Regions from separate parts of the Kribbella sp. NPDC048915 genome, predicted to be linked through region 1. Evidence: riboswitches for the same ligand, from Rfam matches in the RefSeq annotation. Region 1 holds a riboswitch; the other holds the start of a gene.
What was found. A riboswitch is a leader RNA that binds a small molecule or an ion and turns the genes downstream of it on or off. The one in region 1 is predicted to bind S-adenosylmethionine.
Positions count from the first base shown of each region.

Region 2: another riboswitch for S-adenosylmethionine. It lies ahead of AB0B82_RS30745 (aminotransferase class V-fold PLP-dependent enzyme); the one in region 1 lies ahead of thrC (threonine synthase).

Region 1 covers NZ_JBEZFT010000091.1:10,875-16,048, reverse strand. Annotated here, with positions in the region: gene AB0B82_RS30645 (zinc-dependent alcohol dehydrogenase family protein) at 1-979, opposite strand, end outside; gene AB0B82_RS30640 (ubiquitin-like small modifier protein 1) at 1,004-1,282, opposite strand; gene thrC (threonine synthase) at 1,279-2,544, opposite strand; SAM riboswitch class I at 2,558-2,699, opposite strand; gene AB0B82_RS30630 (cation:proton antiporter) at 2,789-4,012, opposite strand; gene AB0B82_RS30625 (DNA-3-methyladenine glycosylase 2 family protein) at 4,035-4,982, opposite strand; gene AB0B82_RS30620 (hypothetical protein) at 5,168-5,174, shown strand, end outside.
Region 2 covers NZ_JBEZFT010000092.1:7,089-12,262, forward strand. Annotated here, with positions in the region: gene AB0B82_RS30740 (prolyl oligopeptidase family serine peptidase) at 1-630, shown strand, start outside; gene AB0B82_RS30745 (aminotransferase class V-fold PLP-dependent enzyme) at 653-2,017, opposite strand; SAM riboswitch class IV at 2,035-2,148, opposite strand; gene AB0B82_RS30750 (hypothetical protein) at 2,282-3,004, shown strand; gene AB0B82_RS30755 (DinB family protein) at 3,009-3,530, shown strand; gene AB0B82_RS30760 (DUF4184 family protein) at 3,561-4,358, shown strand; gene AB0B82_RS30765 (DNA translocase FtsK 4TM domain-containing protein) at 4,409-5,174, shown strand, end outside.

The DNA of each region.
Region 1 (5,174 bases):
GCGTGAGGGCCGCCAGCGCCTCCGGCGTTTCTTCGAGAGTAATGGTGCGAGTGACCAGGCGGTTGGGGGTCAGATTGCCGGAGGCAACCAGGGCGAGCATTTCGGGATAGGCATGCGCGGGCATGCCGTGACTGCCGAGCCAGGACAGTTCCTGGCCGATCAGGCGGCTGACGTCCAGCTGGACGCCTTGCGGAAGCAGACCGATCTGCACGTGGCGACCACGCGGGCGCAGGGCTTGCAGCGCCTGTTGGATGACTTCGTTCGAGCCCAGCGCGTCGATAGTGACGTGCGGGGCACCCAGGTCGCGCAGGTGGGCAACGGTTTCGGCGGACGCCGCGATCGTGTGCGCGGCGCCGTACTCGCGGGCCAGCGTCAGCGCGTCCGGGTTGGTGTCGATCGCGATCACCTCGGCACCCAGCGCGGACGCGATCATCACCGCGGACAGCCCGACACCGCCGCAGCCGAACACGGCGACCCGTTCCCCGGCGACGACCCGGCCGACCTGATGTACGGCGCGGAACGACGTCGCGAAGCGGCACCCGAGGCCGGCCGCGGTGGCGAAATCCATCTCGTCGGGCAACCGGACCAGGTTCACCGCCGCATACGGTACGGCGACGTACTCCGCGAACGAACCCCAGTAGTTGAACCCGGGCTGCAACTGATGCGGGCAAACCTGGTGGTTGCCCTCCCGGCACTGCTCACACTCACCACAAGCGCAGATGAACGGCGTCGTGACCCGGTCCCCGACCGCCCACCCGGTGACGCCGGCCCCGACCGCAGCGATCGTCCCGGCCAGCTCATGCCCTGGCACGTGCGGCAGCACGATGTCGGAGTCGTGCCCCATCCACCCGTGCCAGTCGCTCCGGCACAATCCGGTCGCCGCGACCCGCAGTACCACCGATCCGGCGTCCGCCGAAGGCTCGGGTACCTCACGAACCTCCGGCAGTACGCCGTACTTCTCGACCACGACCGCTCGCACCCGAGCAGCCTATGTCAGCAGTTCTCAGCAGCCGCCGGCGACGGCCGGGATGATCGAGACCTGGCCGCCGTCCTTGATCGTGGTCTGCAGGCCCTCGGCGAACCGGACGTCGTCGTCGTCGACGTACACGTTGACGAAGCGGCGCAGCTCGCCGGACTCGTCGAGGACGCGCCCCTTGATCCCGGGGTACGACGCGTCGAGCGAGTCGAGCACCTCGGTCAGGGTGCCGCCCTCGGCGGAGACCTCGGACGCGCCCTGGGTGTAGGGCCGCAGGATGGTCGGGACGCGAACGCTCACACTCACTGCAGTCCTGCCTTCACGAAGGCGTCGTACGACGCGGGAATGGTCACCTTGGGGCCGACCCGGTCGGCCACGGCGTCGAGCGTCTTCAGCCCGTCGCCGGAGTTGATGATCACCGTCTCGGCCTCGGGGTCGAGCTGTCCGGTCGCGATCAGCTTCTTCAGGGTCGCAACGGTCACGCCGCCCGCGGTCTCGGCGAAGATGCCCTCGGTCCGGGCCAGCAACTGGATGCCCTCGACGACCTCGTCGTCGCTGACGTCCTCGATCGCGCCACCGGTCCGGCGGGCGACGTCGAGCACGTACGGGCCGTCGGCCGGGTTGCCGATCGCCAGCGACTTCGCGATCGTGTCCGGGCGCACCGGCTTGACCACGTCGTGGCCGTCGCGGAACGCCTGCGCCACCGGCGAGCAACCCGTCGCCTGCGCGCCGTACACCTTGTAGTCGGTGGCGTCGACCAGGCCGAGCTTGCCGAGTTCGGTGAAGCCCTTGTCAATCTTGGTCAGCTGCGAACCGGACGCGACCGGGATGACGATCTGCTGCGGCAGCCGCCAGCCGAGCTGCTCGGCGATCTCGAACGCGAGCGTCTTCGAGCCCTCGGAGTAGTACGGGCGGACGTTCACGTTGACGAACGCCCAGCCTTCCTCCTCACCGGCGATCTCGGAGGCGAGCTTGTTCACGTCGTCGTAGTTGCCCTCGACGGCGACCAGCGTGCCGCCGTACACGGCGGTGGTGATCACCTTCGGGCGCTCGAGGTCGTGCGGGATGAACACGACCGAGCGGATCCCGGCCCGGGCGGCGGCCGCGGCGACGGCGTTGGCCAGGTTGCCGGTGGACGGGCAGGCGAAGACCTTCATGCCGAGCTCGCGGGTCGCGCTCAAGGCTGACGCAACCACACGGTCCTTGAAGGAGTGCGTCGGGTTGCCGGAGTCGTCCTTCACCCACAGCTTGCGCAGGCCGAGCTCGCGGGCCAGGTTCTGCGCGTCGACGAGCCGGGTGTAGCCGGGCTCGGTGTTCGGGAAGCTCGCCACGTCCACCGGGACGGGCAGCAGCGGCTGGTACCGCCAGATGTTCTTGGGGCCGGCCTCGATCTGCTCCCGCGTGATGGTCGGGTACTCGTATCCGACCTCGAGCGGACCGAAGCACTCCATACAGGCGTAGAACGGGCCGAGCGGCGACTTGGCGCCACAGGCGCGACAGCTGAGGTGCGTACCGTTGCCAAAGGCACCTTCGCGGATGGTGTGGGTGCCGGCGGCGGTCAGGCTCATGAGTGAGGTTCCCTCCTCATCTTCCCCGGTCGCCGGATCTCGGCGCGGGACGGATTTGGCACCGTTCCCTCGCGGAGCGCCCCGGACGGGGGTCTCGACGGGGAGGGTTGCCGGGACGTCAACGGGCCGTTTCCCTCAGTCCCTCTGGATGAGCTCCCCCGAGATTACCCAATCGGGTCCATATTGTGTTCTTCGTTCCCAGCATCCGAGACGCGCGATCTCAGCGCCGCCCCTGGCTTCGCTCTCAGCTGCGGCGCTCCAGGAAGCGCATCACCGGCGTCGCCGCAACACCGTGCACCACCACGCTTAGGACCACCGTGAAGCCCAATGTCGCCCACAGCCACGGCAACTCGTCCTCGAAGTACGCCCCGGCTACAGCCAGGTAGAACACCGACCCCACGCCACGTACGCCGAACGCCGCCGTCGCCCACCGCTCAGACCTGCTCAGCCCGGACCGCGCCAGCGACAGCCAGCCGACCAGCGGCCGCACGACGAACACCAGCAGTACGCCGATCAGCACACCGCTGAATGTCAGCGGCTCCAGCAACCCAGCCGTGATCGCAGCGCCGAGCAGCAGCAGAACACCCCAGGTCAGAATGTGTTCGAGCTCACCGATGAAGTCGTGCAGCTCGCCGTGGAACTCGTGTTTGCTCTCCACCGACCGTAGCGTCAGCGCCGCCACGAAGACCGCGATGAACCCGTACCCGTGCAGTACCTCTGTGAGCCCGTACACACCCAACGTCATCGCCAGCGCGAGCACCGGCTCTCTCGATTCGGACAACCGCAGGCTCCGGGCCGGGGCGGAGAACGTCATCCGCCCGAGCAACCAGCCGGCGCCGAAGCCGATGGCCACGCCCAGCACGGACTTCCCGACCACCTCCCAAGCGACCCACTCCCATGGCGACAGGCTCTTGGCGGCGATGAAGATGGCCAGGTAGACGAACGGATACGCCATCCCGTCGTTCAGCCCCGCCTCGGACGTGAGCGCGAACCGCACCTCGTCGTCCTCGTCCAGCTCGGCGTCCGGCCCGGTCGTCGGACCTTCCACCTGGACGTCGGAGGCGAGCACCGGGTCCGTCGGCGCCAGCATGGCCGCGACGAGCAGTGCGGTGGCCGGCGCGAGTCCGAGCAGCCAGCCGACGCCGGTGAGCGCGGCAATCCCGGCGGGCATCGCGATGAACAGCAACCGCCAGGTCACCGCCCAGCTGAGCAGGCTGAGCGGGCGGTCGATCGCCAGGCCGACACCCATCAGCGCGACGATCACGGTCAGCTCGGCCAGATGCTTGGTCAGCTCAGGTTCGGCGATCGGGCTGAGGTGGGTCTGATCCACCACGAGACCGAGCAGCAGACCCGCGCCGATGAAGGCGATCGGCGCGGACACGGCGTACCGGGACAGCAGCCGCGGCAGCACGGCTCCGAGTAACAGGGCGAGACCCGCCACCAGGTACAGACCGTTTCCGTCGATCATGGTGCGGACCAGGTTCCCACGGCTACCTCAGTCGATGCGTGGCTCCAGGCGTGTGCGTCGGAAGCGACTTGCGCGGGCCGTACCGGGGGTGTCCGACACCGGCGAGCTCCAGCAGGCGCTGCACCCGGAACCGGTGCCCGCGGTACGGCTCGATCAGCTCGGCGCAACCGTCGTCGTCGAGCTCCTCGCCGATCAGTGCGTACGAGACGTTGCGGGACACGTGGTAGTCCGCGAACGAGAACGCATCCGCGTCACCGTGCGCCCGCTGCCGCACCTCGGCCGCCGTCCACACCCCGACCCCCGGCAGCGACCGCAGCTTGCTCTCGATCTCCGCGGAGTCGGTCAGCTCGAGCGTCCGCTCCAGCGCCTTCGCCCGGGTCGCGGCCGTGATCACGACCCTCGACCGCCGTCCCTCGACACCCGCGCGCAACCACTGCCAGGACGGGATCTGCCGCCACTGTTCCGGTGCCGGGGGCACCATCATCACGCGGCCGCCTTGCTCGTTCGGCCCCGGCGCGGGCTCGCCGTACTCGCGCAGCAGCAGCCGCCACGCACGGAACGCCTCCTTGCCGGTCACCACCTGCTCGATCCCGGCCGCCGCCATCGCCTCGAACACCGCCCGCGTCCGCGGCACCCGGACATGCGGAAACCGCCGCGCCGCGTCCACCAGCGCCCGATGCTCCGGCAGCGGCTCGAAGCCCTCCCAGCTGTCCCGGTCCCCCAGGAGCTCAGGCACCCCGTCGAGCGCCCACTCGGCCCCCGGCCCCCACGCCTCCGCCTCGACCGCCCCGGCCGACGGCGTCAACCGCAACAACACCGGCCCCTCGGGAGTCCGCGTCGCCCGCCAGACAGTCCGCCGCGCCGGCTCGAACACATACGCCGGATCGCCAGGCCCCTTCCGCAACCCACCGATCACCGAGTGCGGATCCACCACCCGCCCGACCCGCCAAACCCGCACCACCGAACTCACCCACCAAGTCTCCCCTACCCCACCGACGACCGCGTGAGGTGGCGTGCAACCTCTCATTAGGTAGTGCACCGCCGGGACGGTGTACGCGCGGGCTCAGGTGTACTGCCTCAGCGAGGACACGTCCTGTCGTCCCGGCACGCTGTTCCCCGCGACACCCCGGGCTGTGAGACCGGATACTTGGCGGTATGACCA
Region 2 (5,174 bases), on a different contig from region 1:
GCGGGCGGCGTACTGGTCATCACGAACCTGCGTGGTGGCGGCGAGTACGGCTCCGAGTGGCACGATGCCGGACGGCTCAAGAACAAGCAGAACGTCTTCGACGACTTCATCGGCGTCGCCGAGCACCTCGTCGAGACCGGCGTGACCACGCCGGCCCAGCTGGCGATTCACGGTCGGAGCAACGGCGGACTGCTCGTCGGTGCGGTGATGACGCAACGACCCGATCTGTTCGCGGTCGCCCTGCCCGGTGTGGGCGTGCTGGACATGCTGCGGTTCCACAAGTTCACCGTCGGGGCGGCGTGGGCGTCCGACTACGGTCTTCCGGACGATCCGGAGCAGTTCGAGGACCTGCTGGCGTACTCGCCGCTGCATCGCATCAGCGAGGGCACGGAGTACCCGGCGACGCTGGTCGTCACCGGGGACCACGACGATCGCGTGGTCCCGTTGCACAGCCACAAGTTCATCGCGGCACTGCAGCATGCCCAGTCCGGTCCGCAGCCCGTCTTGACCCGCATCGAGGTCAACACCGGCCATGGCTTCGGCAAGCCCGCCGCGATGGTCGCGGCGGAGTGGGCGGACCTGCTGGCGTTCGCTGCTCACCATGTAGGCCTTCAGCCTCCCGAGCAGTAGGAGGGCTGCGGCACCGGGGTCGTCACCAGATCCGCGGAGCCTCGAGGTCGCGGGGATCGTCCACCGGCTGACAGCCGTGGGCGTTCTCCGCGTACTCCCGGCGCGGACCGGTCGTGGCCAGCGTCCGTACGGCGGCGACCAGCCGGTCCACATGCTCGCGCGTCGTACCGAGGCCGAGGCTGGCGCGGACCGCCGTACCGTGCTCGGGGGAGTCGGCGAGCAGGTGGCCGACCAGCGGGTGCGCACAGAACTTCCCGTCGCGGACGCCGATGCCGTACTCCGCGCTCAGCGCCGCGGACACCAGCGTCGAGGTCAGACCGGTGATCGTGAAGCAGACGGTGCCCACGCGGTCGGCGTCCTCGCCGAAGATCGAGTACGTCGTGACGTTGTCGAGCTGGGCGAGCCCGGTGCGCAGGCGGGCCAGCAGGCTGCGCTCGTGCTGCTCGATGGCGTCGCGGTGCTTGGTGATCGCGGCACAGGCGCTGGCCAGTGCGATGGCGCCGATGACGTTGGGGGAGCCGCCCTCGTGCCGAGCCGGGCCGGTCGACCAGACGACGGAGTCATCGGTGACGGCGTGCGTCGCGCCACCGCCGTACAGGTACGGGTCGGCGGCGTCGAGCCAGTCGGAGCGACCGATCAGCGCACCGGCGCCGTACGGGGCGTACAGCTTGTGGCCGGACAACGCGACCCAGTCGACGTCCAGAGCGGTGATGTCGACCGGGCGGTGCGGGGCGAGCTGGGCAGCGTCGAGGCAGACCCGGGCGCCGTGTGCCTTGGCGACCTTGGCGATCTCGGCGACCGGGAAGATCTCGCCGGTGACGTTGGACGCTCCGGTCACCACGACCAGCCGCGGACCTTCGGGCGCCTCGCGCAGCGCGTCGGCAACCCGGGTCACGGCGTCGGTAGGGCTGGACGGCGCGGCGAGCCGCACGGTCCGCTCGGCCGGCCAGGGCAGCAGGGCGGCGTGGTGCTCGGACTCGAACACGATGACGGTGGCGTCGGCCGGCACAGCGTGGGCCAGCAGGTTGAGTGCGTCGGTGGTCTGCCGGGTGAAGATCACCTGGTCCTCGGCCCGGGCGCCGACGAACGCGTGCACTTCGGCGCGGGCCCGCTCGTACCACTGCGTGCTGATCCGCGAGGCGTATCCGTTGCCGCGGTGCACCGACGCGTACGACGGCAGCGCGGCCTCGACGCTCGCCCGGACGGACTCCAGACACGGGGCGCTCGCGCCGTGGTCGAAGTTCGCGTAGTCGGTGACGCGGCCGTCCGCGAGCGGGACGAGCAGGTCCGAACCGACAGTGGCCGGGATGGCGCCGGTGACCTGAGGGGCGATCGTCCGCCGCGGAGTCGTCGCACTGGCCGGCTCGAGAATGGACAGGATCGACATGATGCTGCTCCCAGAGAAGTCCGCACTTGCCGAGCGGGGTATCCGCACGGCCTGGTCTTCACCCGGGGCACCCCACCGCGGAGGAGGGTTGCCGGCCAGCAAGCCGGGGCTTCACGCTGGCGCTCATGACCTGCCGAGAACGGTAACGAACGGGCCACGACCGCCGCCAGTCGGTATCTCGTGATGTGAGATACATGAACGTATCGTGAGACTGCAACCAAGTGGTGGTCGTGGTGCGTCGGATCGGGCAGGAGGTGGTGGGGGATGTGGTGGAAGAAAGCCAGCTGTCCGGTCCGGCCGGTGGAGCAGCAGTGGATCGACGAAAACCTCGACTGGTACGTCGCCGAGTTCGGTGCGGACGTGCTGCGGCGGGAGGTGGTGCTTCCGGAGCGGTCGTTCCTGCCGGCCGGCTACACCGGCTCCGAGGACGACGTCCGGGAGTTGTTCGCAATCATGTGCGACCGCTTGGAGGTGCCGCCCGGCCGAGTCCGGCTGGACCTGCAGCCGGTCGAGACCGACGAGCTCCTCGAGAACCTGCCGATGTTCGAGTCCTCGTCGTCCGGGGCGGCCGCGCATTGGCAACGGCGGGACGGCGTGACGGTCGTGACCGTCGACATGGCGGACACGACGCAGCCGGTCGGGCTGATCGCGACCATGGCTCACGAGCTCGCACACCAGCGACTGCTCGGCGAGCAGCGCATCGACCCGGATCGCCGCGACGGCGAGCCGCTCACGGACCTGTTCACGGTGTTCTTCGGTTTCGGGATTTTCAACGCGAACGCGGCCTTCGAGTTCTATCGGACCGGGCGCCGGGGATACGGCACCCGCCGGCTCGGCTATCTGACCGAGGCGATGTACGGCTACGCGCTCGGCCGGTACGCCTGGCTGCGTGGCGAGCGTGAGCCCGACTGGGCGCGATACCTCGACACCAATCCGCGGGAGTGGATGAAACAAAGTGTGCGGTGGCTGGAGTCTGATGTTGGATAGTGGGATGCACGCCGAGTGGACTGCGCCGCAGGTCGACCGACCGGACGGCTCGCTGACTGCACCGGAACACGAGCTGTTGGCGGGCTATCTGCAGTTCTACCGGACCACGCTGCTCTACAAATGCGCCGGTCTGACCGCGGAGCAGCTCGCGACGCGGCCGTCACCGCCGTCGAACCTCTCACTGCTCGGACTGATCCGGCACCTCACCAAGGTCGAGCGCATCTGGTTCCGGATCCACCTCGCCGACGACCCGGCCGAGCCGCTGTTCGCGCCGGAGCTCGGCAAGGACGCGGACTTCGAGCTGATCGATCCGGCCGACGCGCAAGCGGCGTACGAGGGCCTGATCCACGAGTGGAAGCTCTCCGACGAGGCCGCGGCCGGCCGCTCGCTGGACGAGCGCTTCACGTTCAAGGACACCGAGTCGACGCTACGGATGATCTACATCCACCTGATCGGCGAGTACGCGCGGCACTGTGGCCACGCCGACTTCTTGCGGGAGCAGCTCGACGGCACCACGGGCGCGTAACACGACCCGTCGTACCCCTAAGCTGCCGCGATGCCGTTCCCCCTTGCCCATCCCGCGGCCGTCCTTCCACTGGTCCGCCGTCCGTTCGTGGCGTCGGCACTGGTGGCCGGTGCGGTCGCCCCGGACCTGCTGTACGTCGGCCCGCTGTACCAGATCGCGACGCAGTACATCCACGGCAACCTCACGCTGACGCTCACGCACAAGGTCACGTCGGCGCTCTGGCTGGACCCGTTGCTGGCGTTGTTACTGCTGCTCGTCTTCCACTTCGCGCTGCGGCGGCCGCTGGTGGCTCTGGCTCCACGAGGTCTGGCAGCGCGCCTGCCTGAGCCGAGTCGCGCGCCGGTGCTGTGGACCGTCGTTTCCGTCGTGGCCGGCGCGTTCACGCACGTGATCTGGGACGCCTTCACACACTGGGACGGGTACTTCGTCCGCCGCTTTCCCGGATTCTTCGGCGCTGAAGTGACGGCGGGCTGGGAGGTGAGCCGCGTCCTCCAGTACGTGAGCACGCTCGGCGGTTGTCTCGTCCTGGCGGTCTGGCTCCACCGCTGGTACCGGCGGACGTCGCCGTCCGCCGTCACGAGTGGAGTCCCGGCGTGGGTGCGGTACTTCGTGCTGGGCCTGGCGGTCGCCTTCGCCGCCGTGAGTGTTGCTGTCGAGCTCGGCCGGGTGGACGGTGCGTTCGCGGGTGAGACCGCCGTACGGCTGGTGCTGTCCGGTCTCGTGTCTGGCGCACTGATCGTTCTCGTGGGGTACGTCCTGGTGTGGCACCTGATCCGCTGGCGGCGGCGGTGGTGGGTGCGCCGTGACGCGACGGATGGGGCGGCGTGATCGGCGTGTGACACATGGGACTCGTGGGGTCATCGGGGTAGCCTGAGACCATGGCGACCCGCACGTCTTCCCCGGCGCGGGCGCAGAAATCGGCAGCCAAACGGCCGAGCACGGCCCGTTCGGCGGCCGGTGGACGCTCCCGTCCGTCAGGCGCCCAGAAGCGAGGGCAGAGCGCGAAGCGCGGTGGTTCCACCGCCGCGCGGACCAGCACGCCCCGAAACAGCGGACCGGGCCCGTTCGCGGCCGCCATGCTCGCGCTCGGCCGCGGGGTGGTGAAGGTGTGGATCGGCATCGCGCACCTGCTTGGCGGCATGGTGCGGGGGATCGGGCACAGCGCCCGCGACCTGGAGCCGGAGCACCGCCGGGACGGCGCCGGCCTGTTCCTGATCGGCCTGGCGGTCGTGGTGGCCGCCGCGATCTGGTGGGACCTGCCCGGCTCGGTCGGCGACGGCATCCGCACCGTCGTCGGCGGCAGCATCGGCCTGCTCGGCTGGGCGCTGCCGTTGATGCTCCTCGTCATCGCAGTCCGCACGCTGCGCCACCCCGACCGCAACGGCCCGGCCGGCCGGCAGGTGATCGGGTGGACCGCCGTGTGTCTCGGCGTTCTCGGCCTGATCCACATCGCCAACGGACTGCCCCGGCCGAGCAACCCGGCCGACGGTCCGCTGCGCGACGCCGGCGGCGCGATCGGGTACTTCGTCTCGTCGTTCCTGTCCGACCTGCTCACGCAGTACGTCGCGGCGCCGCTGCTCGTGCTGCTGTCGATCTTCGGCGCGCTGGTCGTCACCGGTACGCCGGTGTACACGATCCCGCTGC